2 regions of the Cupriavidus sp. HPC(L) genome follow, and region 2 is predicted to be linked to the other one. Evidence: riboswitches for the same ligand, from Rfam matches in the RefSeq annotation. Region 2 holds a riboswitch; the other holds the start of a gene.

Region 1 (6,615 bases), on a different contig from region 2:
CCGCGGCGGTGACGCAAGCGCCGGCGGCCACGACCAGCAAAGCCAGGACGGCGGGAGGAAGCGAAGGCAGTTTCATCGCAATAGCATGGCGGGGCCGTGCGGCCTGGATAGGAGCGGCGCAGCTTGGCGCCAAGGTCGTGACCGGCACCGATGCCGCTGGCGTCCAGGCTCGGATCACGGCTTGGACTATACCGCGCCAAATGCACTTTGCGACAGCGGGACAGGCCGTGTGCCGCGACTCGCACCATGCCGCTCGATGTGATACGGTGACGCCTACGGAACCCGCCGACCCGGGGAATGCCCTTGCGGGCACGCATGAACCGTCCCCCCTTGCTCGACGACTCGCCCAACGCACCGCCGCACGTAGCGCTGAAACGACCGCCCGACACACCGAACGACGATCGCCGCGAGGACCCGGCCACGGCCACGACGCGTCGTCCCCGGTTCGCGCTGTCGTTGACGACGCGCATCGCGCTGGTCACCGCGGGTCTGTCGACCGTGCTCGGCGCCGCCCTCGTGGTGGGCTCGCTGAAATCGGCCCATGACGACCTGCGTGACGCACTGCAGGCGCAACAGGATTCCGTCGTCAAGCTGACGGCGGAGCAGCTCGATTCCGCGGTCAACGATCGCCTGATCCTGCTCGAGCACCTCGCCCCGCAATTCAAGTCGATGATGGACGCGCCGGCCGCGCAGCTGCAGGCCATGCTCAGCCGCACCATTCCGATTCCCGGTACCTTCAACAGCGCCGTCGTGGTCGATGCCAGGGGCATGCTGCTGGCCCGCGACGGCACCCTGGTGTCGGTCGCGGACCGCACCTACTTCCGCGAGGCCGCGCGCACCCTGGCGCCGGTGATCAGCCCGCCGATCCGCGCCCGCGCCGACGGTTCGGTCGGCGTGCTGCTGGCCGTGCCGATCGTCTCGGACGACAAGACCTTCCTGGGCCTGGTCGGCGGCTGGATCGACCTGGCGCGCTCGAACTTCCTGGTGGAAGTGCCGCACAGCCCGATCGCCAGCACCGGCTTCTATTGCCTGGTATCGGCCGGCGCGCAGCCGGTCTACGTGCAACACCGGCTGCAGCAGCAGGTCGGGCGGCCGGCGCGCGCGCAGGGAGAGACCTGCGGCGTGCAGGCACAGCCGGCGACCCTGGAGTTCCTGACACCGCGCGAGCCGGTCATCGCACGCTATCTGATGGCGACCACCGGTTGGGAACTGGTCGCCGTGCTGCCGGCCAAGGAGGCCTTCCAGCCGCTGCACGCGATGCAGCAGCGCTTCCTGTTGTGGTCGGCGGTCGCGGTGGGATTGGCGGCGGTGCTGAACTGGTTCGCGGTGCACTGGATGTTCGCGCCGCTGGCGCAGCTGCGGCGCGTGGTGCGCGACAGCGCGCGCGACCTGTCGGCCTACGAGAGGCTGTCGACCCATCGCCATGACGAGATCGGCGTGCTGGCGCGCGCGTTCGCCCGGCTGATGCGCGACGTGCGCGAGCGCCGCGAACAGCTGCACCGCAGCGAAACGCGTCTGCGCGCGGTCACCGACACGCTGCCGTCGCTGCTGGCGTTCATCGACACCGACGAGCGCTACGTCTTCAACAACCTCGCCTACGAGCGCACCTTCGGCATTCCGCTCGACCAGCTGCGCGGCATGACGCTGCGCGAACTGCTGGGCGAGGCGCGCTACGCCCGCATCCAGCCGTATCTGCAGCAGGCGCTGGCCGGCACCGCGGTCACGTTCGAGACCGAGTTCCACGATCCCGACTACCACTGCACCGAAACCAATTTCCGGCCCGAGTGGAGCGCCGATGGCAGCCGCGTCGAGGGCGTGCATGTCCATGTGCAGGACATCACCGCGCGCAAGCTCGAGACGCTGCGGCTCGCGCAGATCTCGCGCCTGGACCACCTGACGCAGCTGCTGAACCGCAGCGCGTTCGAGACGCGGCTGGCCGAGGCGATGGCGCGCAGCCGCTCGCAGGACCGGCTGATGGCGCTGCTGTATCTGGACATGGACCGCTTCAAGGCGGTCAACGACCACTATGGCCACGCGGCCGGCGACCAGCTGCTGCAGAGCTTTGCCAAGCGCGTGCAGCGCTGCGTGCGCGAGCGCGATGCGGTGGCGCGGCTGGGCGGCGACGAGTTCGCCATCGTGATGGAGGACATCGACCGGCCCGATGTCGCGGTGCGCGTCGCCGGCGCGATCCTGCATGCGGTGGGCCGCCGCTTCTTCATCGAGGGCGCCTTCGTCGACGTCAATGTCAGCATCGGCATCGCGCTGTACCAGGGCGCGCCGATGACATGGCAGCAGCTGGCCAAGGAGGCCGATGCGCTGCTGTACCGCGCCAAGGACGCCGGACGCGGCCGCTTCGAGATCGGCCCGCCCGAGCTGGCGAACCGATCGCGGGAGGCGCGCCCGTAGGCCGGCTTGCGCGCCGGCGCGGCGTCGGCAGTCCCGGCGGCGTATCCTAGAAGGCCGATCCGCATCGTTCGTTCACAGGAGCCAGTCATGTCAGACCAGCAGCCCCCAGCGACCCGCATCGAACAGGACAGCCTGGGCCAGGTACCCGTCCCCGCCGACCACCTGTGGGGCGCGCAGACCGAGCGCTCGCGCCAGAACTTCCGCATCGGCAACGAGAAGATGCCGCCCGCGCTGATCGAGGCCTTTGCGATCCTGAAGCTGTGCGCGGCGCGTGCGAACCGCGAGCTGAACGTGCTCGACGCGGCGCTGGCGCAGGCGATCGAACAGGCCGCCGAGGAGATCATCGCCGGCCAGTGGCCCGACGAGTTTCCGCTGTCGGTCTGGCAGACCGGCTCGGGCACGCAGACCAACATGAACCTGAACGAGGTGATCGCCAATCGTGCGATCCAGCTGCTCGGCGGCGAGGTCGGCAGCAAGCGTCCGGTTCATCCCAACGACCACGTCAACGCGAGCCAGTCGTCCAACGACAGCTTCCCGACCGCGATGCATATCGCCGCCGCGCGCGCGGTGCAGCGCCAGCTGCTGCCGGCGCTGGAGACGTTGCAGAAGACGCTGGGCAGCAAGGTCGAGGCCTTCGCCGACATCGTCAAGGTCGGCCGCACCCATCTGCAGGATGCGGTGCCGCTGACGCTGGGCCAGGAGTTCTCCGGTTACCAGGCGCAGGTCGCCGATGCGCAGGCGCGGCTGCACCAGGCCGTGCTGCGCGCGATGCCGGTGCCCCAGGGGGGCACCGCGGTCGGCACCGGCCTGAATGCGCCCGCCGGCTTTGCCGCCGCCTTCGCGCGCGCGCTGGCCGACTACACGGGCCTGCCGTTCGAACCAGCGGCCAACCGCTACGCGCTGCAGGCCGCGCACGACGCGCTCGCCGATCTGTCCGGCGCGCTGAACACCACGGCCTCGTCCTTCCTGAAGATCGCGCGCGACTTCATGCTGCTCGGTTCCGGCCCGCGCGCGGGCTTTGCCGAACTGCAGCTGCCGGCCAACGAGCCGGGCTCGTCGATCATGCCGGGCAAGGTCAACCCGACCCAGGCCGAGGCGCTGGCGATGGTCTGCTGCCGTGTGATCGGCAACCACACCACGATCACGCTGGCCAACGGTCTCGGCACGCTGGAGCTGAACGCCTACAAGCCGGTCATCGTTTACAGCCTGCTGCAGTCGGTTACACTGCTGGCCGACGCGGCGGCCAGCTTCGCCGAACACATGGTGGCCGGCGTCGAAGCCGACCGGGCGCGCATCGCCGAGCTGCTCGAACGATCGCTGATGCCGGTCACCGCGCTGAACCCGCATATCGGCTACGACAAGGCCGCCGAGATCGCCAAGCTGGCCGTGGCCCGCAACCTGTCGCTGCGCGAGGCGGCAATCGCCTCGGGCCATGTCACCGCCGAGCAGTTCGAACAATGGATCGATCTGAAGGGGATGACGCGCGAGGTGTAGCGTCAGCGCACCGGTGCTGGCGGCCACGTCCACGACGGCGCATGCGGCCGCCCACACATTGAACGACCCATCGACCGGCCCCGCGGCACCGCGGCGGCCGGCGACAAACCCGCTCCAGACGGGCCGACGACGATCGGGGTAACAACGATCGCATTGACGAGATGATTCCTGCTCCCATTCCCGCCGATGACCCGCGGCGCCTCGACGCGCTGTATTCGCTGAACCTCCTCGATACCGCCGCCGAAGAGCGCTTCGACCGGCTGACACGCCTGGCCAGGCGGCTGTTCGACGTGCCGATCGCGCTGGTCAGCCTGGTTGATGCCAGGCGGCAATGGTTCAAGTCCTCGTTCGGCCTGGCCGTCCGCGAAACGCCACGCGAGCAATCGTTCTGCGGCCACGCGATCCTGCGCGACGATCTGCTGATCGTGCCCGATGCGCTGCAGGACCAGCGCTTTCACGACAACCCGCTGGTCACGGGCGCGCCCGGCGTGCGCTTCTATGCCGGCTGCCCGCTCGCGGTACGCGGCGGCGCCAAGGTCGGCACGCTGTGCCTGATCGACACCGCGCCGCGCGAGTTCGACAAGGACGACCAGGCGCTGCTGCACGATCTGGGGCGCCTGGCCGAGCAGGAGCTGGAGTCGGCGCAACTGGCGTCGATGGATGACCTGACGATGCTGTCGAACCGGCGCGGCTTCTCGGCGCTGGCGCAGCATGCGCTGGCGGTCTGCCAGCGCCAGCGCATGCCGGCCACGCTGCTGTTCTTCGACATGGATGGCTTCAAGGCCATCAACGACCGCTTCGGCCACGCGGAGGGCGATCTGGCGCTGGCCGCCTTCGCAGATCAATTGCGCCAGGCGTTCCGGCAGTCCGACCTGATCGGACGGCTCGGCGGCGACGAGTTCGTCGTGCTGCTTGTCGACGCCTGTGCCGACCAGTGCGACGCGATGCTGGCCCGGCTGCGGCAAGGCGTGGAGGCACACAACGCGCAGAGCCAGCGCGGCTATCGGCTCGACTTCAGCGCCGGCGCGGTCGCGTTCGATCCCGCCCGCCATGCGGGCATCGCCGATCTGCTGGCGCAGGCCGATCAGGCGATGTACGCCAACAAGCAGGCTCGCAAGGCGGGGACGCCGCCCGCCGGGCGTCAGTAACTCGCGTTGCGGCCGCCGCCGCGCCGTGTTACTGTCCGCCCATCCAGGAGAAAGCGAGCCTGCCGCGACAGCGCGGCGGCAGCGCTGCCGAAGGCGTACCCCCGAAACGCTCAGGTACCGAAGACTGGAGACGACAACGAACTGGAGAGCGCCGCCATCATGATTTGACGATGACGGCCGCCGAAGGGGCAAGCCGGGTCCGGGGCGGACGCGGTGAATCTCTCAGGCAAAAGGACAGTGGGGGCAGCCGGGTTGGCATCAACGATGCCGGCCGGCTGCCCCTTTTTGCATCCTGGAGCCTGAAATGAAAGTCATCGTGATGGGAGCCGGCGTGATCGGCGTGGCCTCGGCGTGGTATCTGTCCAAGGCCGGCCACGAGGTCGTGGTGCTCGAGCGCAATGCCGGCGCGGCACGCGAAACCAGCTTCGGCAACGGCGGCCAGATCTCGGTCAGCCATGCCGAGCCCTGGGCCAACCCGTCGGCGCCGCTGAAGCTGCTCAGCTGGCTGGGACGCGAGGACGCGCCGCTGCTGTTCCGCCTGCGCGCCGACCCGGCGCAATGGTCGTGGGGCCTCAAATTCCTGCGCGAATGTCCGGCCCGGCGTTCCACCCGCAACATGATCCAGCTGCTCAATCTCGGCACCTACAGCCGCGCCAGCCTGCAGGCGCTGCGCGCCGAGACCGGCATCGAGTACGACCACCTGGCCCGGGGCATCCTGCACTTCTATACCAGCCAGAAGGAATTCGACGCGGCGATCGAGCCGGCGCGCATCATGCGCGAGCTCGGCTGCGAGCGCCGCGTGATCGGTCCCGACGAAGTGGTGAAGCTGGAACCCGCGTTGGCGTCGATCGCGCCGCGGCTGGCGGGCGCCACCTACACCAGCGAGGACGAGTCCGGCGACGTGCATCGCTTCACCACCGGACTGGCCGCGCTGTGCGAGGCGCGCGGCGTGCGCTTCCGCTATGGCGTGCGCGTGCAGCGGCTGCTGGCCGAAGGCGGCCGCATGCGTGGGGTCGAGATCGCCGACGAGACCGGCGCGTACACGGTCGAGCAGGCCGACGCCTACGTGCTCGCGCTCGGCAGCTTCAGCCCGATGCTGGCGCGCCCGCTGGGCGTCAAGCTCGACATCTATCCGGCAAAGGGTTATTCGGCCACGCTGCCGGTGCTCGACCCCGAGCGCGCGCCGAGCGTCAGCCTGACCGACGACGAGTACAAGCTGGTGTTCTCGCGGCTGGGCGACCGGCTGCGCATCGCCGGCACCGCCGAGCTCAACGGCTATTCGATGGAGCTGAACCCGGTGCGCTGCGAGGCCATCGTGCGGCGCACGCTGGAGATCTTCCCCGGTGTCAGCCGGCCCGAACTGGCGCGCTACTGGACCGGCCTGCGTCCCGCGACGCCGGGCAACGTGCCATATATCGGCGCGAGCGCGGTGCAGGGGCTGTATCTGAACACCGGCCATGGCACGCTGGGCTGGACGCACGGCTGCGGCTCGGGACGCGCGATCGCCGAACTGATCTGCGGCCGCGTGCCGGAGGTCGACTTTGGCTTCTGCGGTCCGCTGCCGCCG
Region 2 (10,785 bases):
GCGGATATTCGAGGCCCTTGGACGCATGCAGCGTCGACAGCCGCACCGCATCCGGATCCTCCTCGCGGCCCTCGAGCATGCTCATCAGCGCGACCGTCTGCGTCAACTCCAGCAGGTTCTTGCCTTCGTCGCCGAAGCCGTCGGCGGTGTCGAAGCCGGTCGCCTCGCCGTCCGCGGCCTCCGGCTTGGTGCCCTTGCGCTTGAGCCAGTCGAGGAATTCCAGCGTATTGGTCCATTTGGCCTGGGCCTGGCGCTCGTCGAAGGTGTCGTACAGATAGGCTTCGTAGTGGATGCCTTCCATCAGATCGTCGAGCACCTCGGTGGCCGGATCGCGCGCGGCACGGTCGGCCAGCCGCACCATCGCCTCGCAGAAGGTGCGCAGCGGCTCGAGCTGGCGCGGCTGCAGCTTGCCTTCGATGCCGCCCATCATCGCCGCCTCGAACAGCGACACCTTGGCCTGCCCGGCGAAGGTGCCCAGCACCTCCAGCGTGGTATTGCCGACCCCGCGCCGCGGCGTGGTGACCGCGCGGATAAAGGCCGGATCGTCGTCGGGATTGGCGATCAGCCGCAGATAGGCACAGATGTCCTTGATCTCGGCCTTGTCGAAGAAGCTCTGCCCGCCGGACAGCACATACGGGATGCGCTCGCGGCGCAGGATCTGCTCGAACAGCCGCGCCTGGTGGTTGCCGCGATAGAGGATCGCGTAGTCGCGGAACTGCGCGCGCCGCTCGAACTTGTGCGCCGACAGCTTGAACACCACCGACTCGGCCTCGTGCTCCTCGTCGTTCATCGGCGTCACGGTGATCGGGTCCCCCATGCCGTGCTCGCTCCACAGCGTCTTGTCGAACAGCTTGGGGTTGTTGGCGATCACCGCATTGGCGGCCTGCAGGATGCGCACCGTCGAGCGATAGTTCTGCTCGAGCTTGATGACCTTCAGGTTCGGGAAGTCGGTCTGCAGCAGGCGCAGATTGTCCAGCGTGGCGCCGCGCCAGCCGTAGATCGCCTGGTCGTCGTCGCCGACCGCGGTGAAGGCGGGCGCGCGCAGATGCGAGCCGCCGGCCAGCAGCTTCAGCAGCTGGTACTGGCAGGCGTTGGTGTCCTGGTATTCGTCGACCAGGAAGTAGCGCAGCCGGTTCTGCCACTTGAGCCGCACGGTTTCGTCGCGTGCGAACAGCTCGGCCGGCAGCCGGATCAGGTCGTCGAAGTCGACCGCCTGGTACGCCGCCAGCGTGGCGACGTAGTTGCGGTAGATCAGCGCGGCCTGGTGCTGGTCGGCGTCGGCGGCCTCGGCAATCGCGGTCTCGGGATCGACCATGCCGTTCTTCCACAGCGAGATCGTGCTCTGCACGCTGCGGATCAGCTTCTTGTCAGTGGTGGCCAGCTGCTCCTGGATCAGGCCGAAGCAGTCATCGGCGTCCATGATCGAGAACTGCGGCTTCAGGCCAAGGTGCTCGGCCTCGGCACGCAGGATCTGCACGCCCAGCGAGTGGAAGGTACAGACGGTCAGCTGGCGCAGCGGGATGCGCTTGCCGTCCCGGGTCTTGCCCTCCATCAGCTTGGCGATCCGCTCCTGCATTTCCTTGGCGGCCTTGTTGGTGAAGGTCACCGCGGCGATGTGGCGGGGCTCGAAGCCCTTGTCCTCGATCAGATGCGCGATCTTCTGCGTGATCACCCGGGTCTTGCCCGAACCCGCGCCGGCGAGCACCAGGCAGGGGCCGTCCAGATAGCGGACGGCTTCGGATTGGGCGGCGTTCAGTCCGTGGGTCATCGGTCGGGGGCGGAGTTCGGGTACGGCAGGAGGTCGGACCGCACCCCGAGGGAGGCGGGCCGCAGGCGCGACGCGTTCGGGCACGGGTCGCGGATGGATCAAAGCGGGCGATGTTAACACGGGGGCGGGTCCGGCCGAGCCACCGGATCCGTGGCCTGCAACGCGCCGCTCTCGCGTTGACAGCCGGCAGGCCTGCGGTTAGAGTCGCGCCATCCGTCCGGGAGAGCGCGCGACTGTATCGTCATTCGCGCCGCCGAAGGGGAATCACCCGAAAACTCTCAGGCACCATGGACCGGGCGGATCGGCATGCAGCATGCACACGATGTATGCCGAACTCTGGAGAGCGACACCCGCCATTCATCGATTGAATGATGAGCGTGTCCACCGAAGGGGCGCACGGCGGGGCCGGCGGGTTCGAAGCGAACCGCAGAACCAGTCCGTAATCTCTCAGGTATCGAGGACAGAGGGGGTCATCCGTCGCGACGGTTCCAACGAGCCGCGCGACGGATGACCCTTTTTTGTTTGGCGCGCCGCGCGCGCCGGACTGAACGATGCCACGCTCCGAGGAATCCATGACGCTCCAGGCCACCCCGCTCAACGCCATCCACCGCGCCCTCGGCGCCCGCATGGTTGATTTCGGCGGATGGGACATGCCGGTCAACTACGGCTCGCAGATCGAGGAACACCATGCGGTGCGCAGCGATGCGGGCATGTTCGACGTTTCGCACATGTGCGTCGTCGACCTCGCCGGACCCAATACCCGCGCCTTCCTGCGCGGACTGCTCGCCAACAACGTCGACAAGCTGCAAACCCCCGGCAAGGCGCTGTATTCCTGCATGCTCGACCCGAATGGCGGTGTGATCGACGACCTGATCGTCTATTTCTTCGCCGAGGACCGCTTCCGCCTGGTGGTCAACGCCAGCACCGCGACCGGCGATATCGACTGGATCCGCCAGCGCAATGCCGACACCGGCGCCGGCTTGACCATTACTCCCCGTCGCACCGACAACGCCTCCGATAATGCCGCACCGCTGGCCATCGTCGCCGTGCAGGGCCCGAACGCGCGCGCCAAGGTGTGGGCGGCCTTCCCGTCGACCCAGCCCAGCGAGGCGCTCAAGCCGTTCAACGCGATGGTCGTCGAAGACGCCGCGATCGGCGAAATCATGGTGGCCCGCACCGGCTACACCGGCGAGGACGGCTTCGAGCTGGTGGTGCCGGCCGACAACGTCGCCGCGGTCTGGGAAAAGCTGCATGCCGCCGGCGTGCGTCCGGCCGGGCTCGGCGCGCGCGACACGCTGCGGCTCGAAGCCGGCATGAACCTGTACGGTCAGGACATGGACATCCACACCTCGCCGCTCGACGCCGGCCTGGCCTGGACCGTCGACCTGCAAAGCGAGCGCGATTTCGTCGGCAAGGCCGCGCTGGTGGCCAACGGCCAGCGCCAGCAATTTGCCGGCCTGATCCTGCGCGACAAGGGCGGCGTGCTGCGCGCGCACCAGACCGTGCTGACCGCCGCCGGCGAGGGCGAAATCACCTCGGGCACCTTCAGCCCGACCCTGTCCCAGTCGATCGCCTTCGCGCGCCTGCCCAAGGATGTGGCGCTCGGCAGCGAAGTCCAGGTGCTGATCCGCGACCGCAAACTGACTGCGACTGTGGTTAAACTGCCGTTTGTGCGCAATGGCAAGGCACTCGTGAGCTGACGGCTCACTGCGGACATCGTCCACCCGGTCACGCTGCGCCCCGCGGCCCCTTTCACCGATGGCACGCGGCGGCGCCACACAAGAATCTGAAATTGGAGAATCTCGATGAATTTCCCCGCTGACCTGAAGTACACCGAGTCGCACGAATGGGTGCGCGTCGAAACCGACGGCACGCTGACGATCGGCATCACCGATCACGCACAGGATGCGCTCGGCGACATCGTCTTCCTCGAACTGCCCGAGGTCGGCAAGACGGTCGGCGCCGGTGACGCGCTGGCCGTGGTCGAATCGGTCAAGGCCGCGTCGGACATCTACGCACCGGTGGCCGGTGAAGTGGTCGCCGTCAACGACGCCGTCAAGGACGCGCCCGAGAGCGTCAACGCCAACGCCTTCGATGCCTGGCTGTTCAAGATCAAGCCGGCCAACGGCGACGACGTCAACGGCCTGATGACGGCCGACGCCTACAAGGCCAGCGTCGGCGCCTGAGCCCGGCGCCCCGCCCGCGGCGCCGAGGCATGGCTGACCACCATGCCCCGGCCCGCCTCTCCGAGTCACTTGCCATGAACGCTCCCCTGCCCATGAACGCCGCTCAATCCGCTCGCCCTTCGCTGGCCGAACTCGAAGCTCGCGACGCCTTCTCCCACCGCCATATCGGTCCCGACGCCGCCGAACAGCAGCACATGCTGAAGGTGCTGGGCTACGACAGCCGCGCCGCGCTGATGGACGCCATCATCCCGGCCGCGATCCGCCGCCGCGACGGCATGCCGCTGGGCGAATTCACCGAGCCGCTGACCGAGGAAGCCGCGCTGGCCAAGCTGCGCGGCATCGCCGGCAAGAACAAGGTGTTCAAGAGCTTCATCGGCCAGGGCTACTACAACACGCTGACGCCGGGCGTGATCCTGCGCAACATCTTCGAAAACCCGGCCTGGTACACCGCCTACACGCCGTACCAGCCGGAGATCTCGCAGGGCCGCCTGGAGGCGATGCTGAACTTCCAGCAGATGGTCACCGACCTGACGGGCCTCGATATCGCCAATGCGTCGATGCTCGACGAAGGCACGGCCGCGGCCGAGGCGATGACGCTGCTGCAGCGCGTGAACAAGCACGCATCGAATACCTTCTACGTGGCCGACGACGTGTTGCCGCAGACGATCGAAGTGGTGCGCACGCGCGCGCTGCCGCTCGGCATCGAGGTCAAGGTCGGTCCCGCCGCCGACGCGGCGCAGGCGCACGCGTTCGGCGTGCTGCTGCAATACCCGGGCGTCAACGGCGACGTGGCGGACTACCGCGCGATCGCCGATGCGGTCCACGCGGCCGGCGGCCTGGTGGTCGCCGCGGCCGACCTGCTGGCGCTGACGCTGCTCACCGCGCCGGGCGAATGGGGCGCGGACGTGGCGGTCGGCAATTCGCAGCGCTTCGGTGTGCCGCTGGGCTTCGGCGGCCCGCACGCCGGCTATATGGCCGTCAAGGACGCCTACAAGCGCTCGATGCCGGGCCGCCTGGTCGGCGTCACCGTCGACGCGCAGGGCAACAAGGCCTACCGGCTGGCGCTGCAGACGCGTGAGCAGCATATCCGCCGCGAGAAGGCGACCTCGAACATCTGTACCGCGCAGGTGCTGCTGGCGGTCATGGCGTCGATGTACGCGGTCTACCACGGGCCGCAGGGCCTGAAGCGGATCGCGCAGCGCGTGCACCGGCTGACCGCGACGCTGGCCGGCGGCCTGCAGGCGCTGGGCTACGCCCGCACCAACCAGACCTTCTTCGACACGCTGACGATCGAGACTGGTGCCGCCACCGAGGCGATCCACGCCGCGGCCGCCGCGCGCCAGATCAATCTGCGCCGCGCCGGCGCCACGCAGGTCGGCATCTCGCTGGACGAGACCACCAGCCGCGACGATGTGGTCGCGCTGTGGGAGATCTTCGCGCAGGGCAAGCCGGTGCCGGCCTTCGACGCACTGGAAGCCGCGGCCGATGATGGCTATCCGGCGGCGCTGTCGCGCCAGAGCGCCTACCTGACGCACCCGGTCTTCAACACCCACCATGCCGAGCACGAGATGCTGCGCTACCTGCGCATGCTGGCCGACAAGGATCTGGCGCTCGACCGCACGATGATCCCGCTGGGCTCCTGCACGATGAAGCTCAACGCGACCAGCGAGATGATTCCGGTCACCTGGCCCGAGTTCTCGAGCATCCATCCGTTCGCGCCGGACGACCAGACCGTCGGCTACCGCGAGATGATCGCCCAGCTGGAGGCGATGCTGTGCGCGGCCACCGGCTACGCCGCCGTCAGCCTGCAGCCCAACGCCGGCTCGCAGGGCGAATACGCCGGCCTGCAGATCATCCACGCCTACCATGCGAGCCGCGGCGAGAGCCATCGCAACATCTGCCTGATCCCGTCGTCGGCGCACGGCACCAACCCGGCGTCCGCGCAGATGGCCGGCATGCAGGTGGTCGTGGTGGCCTGCGACGAGGACGGCAACGTCGACCTGGCCGATCTGGAAAAGAAGGCCGCGCAGCACGGCAAGAACCTGGCGGCGATCATGATCACCTACCCGTCCACGCACGGCGTGTTCGAGGAAGGCGTGCAGCGCATCTGCGAGATCGTCCACAGCCACGGCGGCCAGGTCTATGTCGACGGCGCCAACATGAACGCGATGGTCGGCACCGCCGCGCCGGGGCAGTTCGGCGGCGACGTGTCGCACCTGAACCTGCACAAGACCTTCTGCATCCCGCACGGCGGCGGCGGCCCGGGCGTCGGTCCGGTTGCGGTCGGCGCGCACCTGGCCCCGTTCCTGCCGAACCACACCAGCACCGGCTATCGCCGCGCCGATGACGGCATCGGCGCCATCTCTGCCGCGCCCTACGGCTCGGCCAGCATCCTGCCGATCTCGTGGATGTATATCGCGATGATGGGCGCGCGCGGACTGACCGCCGCCACCGAGAACGCGATCCTGGCGGCCAACTATGTCGCCAAGCGGCTGTCGGACTACTACCCGGTGCTGTACACCGGCGGCAACGGCCATATCGCGCACGAGTGCATTCTCGACCTGCGTCCGATCCAGAAGGCGACCGGCATCAGCAACGAGGATGTGGCCAAGCGGCTGATGGACTATGGCTTCCATGCGCCGACGATGAGCTTCCCGGTGCCCGGCACGCTGATGATCGAGCCGACCGAGAGCGAGGCGCTGCACGAGCTGGACCGCTTCATCGACGCGATGATCGCGATCCGCAAGGAAATTGCGCGCGTCGAGGACGGCAGCTTCGACCGCGAGGACAACCCGCTGAAGAACGCGCCTCACACCGCGGCGGTCATCACCGCCAACGAGTGGAATCACAAGTACACGCGTGAGGAAGCCGCCTATCCGGTCGCCTCGCTGCGGACGCAGAAGTACTGGCCGCCGGTCGGCCGGGCCGACAACGTCTACGGCGATCGCAACCTGTTCTGCTCCTGCGTGCCGATGAGCGCCTACGAGGAGTAAGCGGGCACGCTTCCTGCTGCAATTCGCACGGCGGCTTGTTGCCGCGCGCACGCTGGACGGCGTGCGGCCTTTCTGGTTCCGGCCTCCGGGCCGGAACCATCATCGGTAAGGAGACTGTCGATGTGGGAAATGAGCGCGCCGTGGTGGGAATTCATTGTCCGAGGGCTGATCGTTTATTTCGCCCTTCTGATCATGATGCGGTTGGGTGGCAAGCGGCAGATCGGACAGATGACACCGTTCGATCTGATCCTGCTGCTGATCCTGTCCGAGGGCGTGCAGAACGCCATGGTCGGCGATGACAAGTCGGTCTCCGCGGGCCTGATCCTCGCCGCGACGCTGATCGGCATCAACGTGCTGGTCAGCTGGCTCAGTTGGCGCAGCCGCAAGTTCGAGTACGCGGTCGAGGGCCATCCGCAACTGCTGATCCGCCATGGCAAGGTGATCGACGAGGTCATGCATGGCGCGCGGCTGACCAGCGACGACCTGATGAAGGTACTGCGGCGCGAGGGATGCGCGAGCCTGGACGACGTCTATATCGCGATCCTGGAAAACGACGGCGCGATCAGCGTGCTCAAGCGCAAGGAACTGCCGGAGGAACCGCCCGGCCCCGGCGTCTCCCTGTGGGAGCGCCCCGAGGACGATCGGCCGGTCTAGCCCGGTCTGTTCCGGTCCAGCCGGAGAGCGGGCCGCGGCGCGGGCCGGCACACCGCCGCAAACGATAGGAGACCAACGTGGCTGTCAGCGTTTTCGACCTGTTCAAGGTCGGCATCGGGCCATCGAGCTCGCATACGGTGGGACCGATGCGTGCGGCCGGCATGTTCGCGCATGGACTGGAGCGCGACGGCCTGCTGCCGCAAGTGGCCAGCGTGCGGGTCGAACTGTACGGCTCCCTTGGCGCGACCGGCAAGGGACACGGCACCGACAAGGGCGTGATCCTCGGCCTGCTCGGCGAGGCGCCGGACACCATCGATCCGGACACCATCGACGCCAGGCTGGCCCAGCTTCGCGCGTCGCGCACGCTGGCGCTGCTCGGCAAGCATCCGATTCCCTTCGTCGAGAAGGAACACATTGCGTTCTACCGGCGCGAGGCGATGGCCGAGCATCCGAACGGCATGAAATTCCATGCCTTCGATGCCGCCGGCGCAACGCTGCGCGAGGGCCGCTATCTGTCGGTTGGCGGCGGCTTCGTCGTCAGCGCCGGCGCCGCCAACACGCAGGTGCTCGAAGCGGACCGGCAACTGCCGCATCCGTTCCGCAGCGGCCGCGCGATGCTCGACATGGCGAGCAGCACCGGCAAGTCGATTGCGCAGCTGATGCTCGAGAACGAATGCACGTGGCGCAGCGAAGCCGACGTGCGCGCGGGCCTGCTGCATATCTGGCAGGTGATGCAGGCCTGCGTCGCGCGCGGCTGCCGCACCGATGGCGAGCTGCCCGGCCCGTTCAAGGTCAAGCGGCGTGCGCCCGAGCTGCACCGCAATCTGACCGAGCGCGCCGAACGGACGCTGTCGGACCCGCTGTCGGTGATGGACTGGGTCAACCTCTATGCGATGGCCGTCAACGAGGAAAATGCGGCCGGTGGCCGCGTGGTGACCGCGCCGACCAACGGCGCGGCGGGCATCATCCCGGCCGTGCTGCATTACTACGATCGCTTCGTGCCGGGCGCGAACGAGCGCGGCGTCATCGACTTCCTGCTGACGGCCGGCGCGATCGGCCTGCTGTACAAGCTGAACGCGTCGATCTCCGGCGCCGAAGTGGGCTGCCAGGGCGAGGTCGGCGTCGCGTGTTCGATGGCCGCCGGCGCGCTGGCCGCGGTGCTTGGCGGCACGCCGGAACAGGTCGAGAATGCCGCGGAGATCGGCATGGAACACAACCTCGGCCTGACATGCGATCCGGTCGGCGGGCTGGTGCAGATTCCCTGCATCGAACGCAATGCGATGGCCTCGGTCAAGGCCGTCAACGCGGCGCGCATGGCGCTGCGCGGCGACGGCAATCACTATGTCTCGCTCGATTCGGTGATCAAGACCATGCGCGAAACCGGCGCCGACATGAAGACCAAATACAAGGAAACGGCGCGCGGCGGACTCGCGGTCAATATCGTCGAGTGCTGACCCTCGGCCTGCTGTTCGAACACTAAAGTAGCACGCACTTTTGTGGAATCCCGCGCCTCCCTGGCGCGGCATTCTCTCGGCTCCGCCACTGCGATGCGTGTGCCATGCCGAACCACGATGCCTGCTACAAGACCTTGTTCTCCACGCCGGAACTCGTCCGTGACCTGCTGCGCGATTTCGTGCCGGGAGACTGGGTTCGAAGCCTGGACTTCGATACCCTCGAACGGCGATCCGGAACCTACGTCACCGATGCGTTTCGCCAGCATGCAAGCGACATGGTATGGCGCATCCAGGCCGGCGGCGAGTGGGTCTATCTCTATCTGCTGATCGAGTTTCAAAGCACCATCGATCGACATATGGCGATTCGCATGACGAATTACGTCACGTGCCTCGATCTCGAGCTGATCCGTGGTCAGAATATGCTCGACGGAGGCCGCCTGCCCCCGGTACTGCCTGTCGTCATCTACAACGGCGAGGGCAGGTGGACTGCGACGACCGACATCGCCGACCTGTCACCACGACTGCCTGGCGAACTATCTGGCTACCAGCCCCGCTGCAAGTATCTGCTGGTCGACGCAAGCCGATACTCGGACGAGGAACTGGCCAGGCTCGACAATCTGGTCGCCGCCGTGTTCCGCTTCGAAAACGCGACCAGCGAGGAAACGTTGCTCGACACGGTCCACTGGCTCAGGCGGCGCGTCGCCGACAACCCGGTCCTGTCGAACACTTTCGTACGCTGGCTGAAGGATGTAGGCTCACGGCATCGCCATGCCGGTCTGGATTTCACGAATGTACACAACCTGATGGAGGCTGAAATGTCGCTGTCGACGAATATCGCACGGTGGAAGGCCAACTACAGACTGGAAGGCCTGCAAGAAGGCCGGCTGGAAGGCCTGCAGGAGGGCCGGCAGAAGGGCCGGCAGGAAGGTCTGCAGCAAGGCCAGGCCATGATGCTGCGAAACATGCTTGCCAAACGGTTCGGTCCTCTGCCGGCCGAGCTGGAAACGCGATTGAACGGCGCCTCGGCCGAACAATTGCAAGCCTGGGGAGAAAGGCTGCTCAGCGCCCAACACCTCCCCGACGTATTCGAAGCCTGAACCCTGGCGACCGATTGTCAGTATTCCCGCAGATGCAAACCTTCCATCAACTCTTCGACCCCGAGTCCTGCACCTACACGTATCTGCTGATCGACGCGGCGACGCGCGATGCCGTGCTGATCGATCCGGTCGACCGTCAGCTCGAACGCGATCTGGCGCTGGTGCAGCAGACCGGTGTACGCCTGGCCTGGGTCATCGAAACCCACGCGCACGCGGACCACATCACCTCGGCAGGCCATGTCGCGCAACGTACCGGCGCGCATACCGCCGCGCCGTCGGGCTGCGAGATCCGGCCGGCGCTGAAGCAGTTGATCGACGGCGACACCATCGCGTTCGGCGCGCAGACGCTGCGCGCGATCCATACCCCGGGCCATACGGCCGGCAGCATGAGCTATCTGTGGGAAGAGCCGCACCCGGACGGCGGCGTGGTGCGCCGCGTCTTTACCGGCGATGCGTTGTTGATCGATGGCTGCGGACGCACGGACTTCCAGTCGGGCGACGCCGGCACGCTGTACGACAGCCTGACGCACAAGCTGTTTGCGTTGCCCGACGACACGCTGGTGTATCCGGCCCATGACTACAAGGGCCGCACCCATTCAACGATCGGGAACGAGCGGGCGACCAACAGCCGGC

Evidence for each region. A riboswitch is a leader RNA that binds a small molecule or an ion and turns the genes downstream of it on or off. The one in region 2 is predicted to bind glycine.
Region 1: it holds a riboswitch for glycine, as region 2 does, so the genes downstream of both, B551_RS10540 (D-amino acid dehydrogenase) here and gcvT (glycine cleavage system aminomethyltransferase GcvT) in region 2, are expected to answer to the same signal.

What each region holds. Positions count from the first base shown of each region.
Region 1 covers NZ_AMPR02000147.1:49-6,663, reverse strand. Annotated here, with positions in the region: partial or broken gene B551_RS10560 (CHASE domain-containing protein) at 1-76, opposite strand, end outside; gene B551_RS10555 (diguanylate cyclase domain-containing protein) at 316-2,406, shown strand; gene fumC (class II fumarate hydratase) at 2,494-3,900, shown strand; gene B551_RS10545 (diguanylate cyclase) at 4,062-5,048, shown strand; glycine riboswitch at 5,180-5,296, shown strand; partial or broken gene B551_RS10540 (D-amino acid dehydrogenase) at 5,353-6,615, shown strand, end outside.
Region 2 covers NZ_AMPR02000443.1:6,709-17,493, reverse strand. Annotated here, with positions in the region: gene B551_RS21650 (UvrD-helicase domain-containing protein) at 1-1,768, opposite strand, end outside; glycine riboswitch at 1,977-2,073, shown strand; glycine riboswitch at 2,095-2,242, shown strand; gene gcvT (glycine cleavage system aminomethyltransferase GcvT) at 2,341-3,468, shown strand; gene gcvH (glycine cleavage system protein GcvH) at 3,574-3,954, shown strand; gene gcvP (aminomethyl-transferring glycine dehydrogenase) at 4,029-6,947, shown strand; gene B551_RS21630 (DUF421 domain-containing protein) at 7,068-7,601, shown strand; gene B551_RS21625 (L-serine ammonia-lyase) at 7,679-9,055, shown strand; gene B551_RS21620 (Rpn family recombination-promoting nuclease/putative transposase) at 9,160-10,152, shown strand; gene B551_RS21615 (MBL fold metallo-hydrolase) at 10,185-10,785, shown strand, end outside.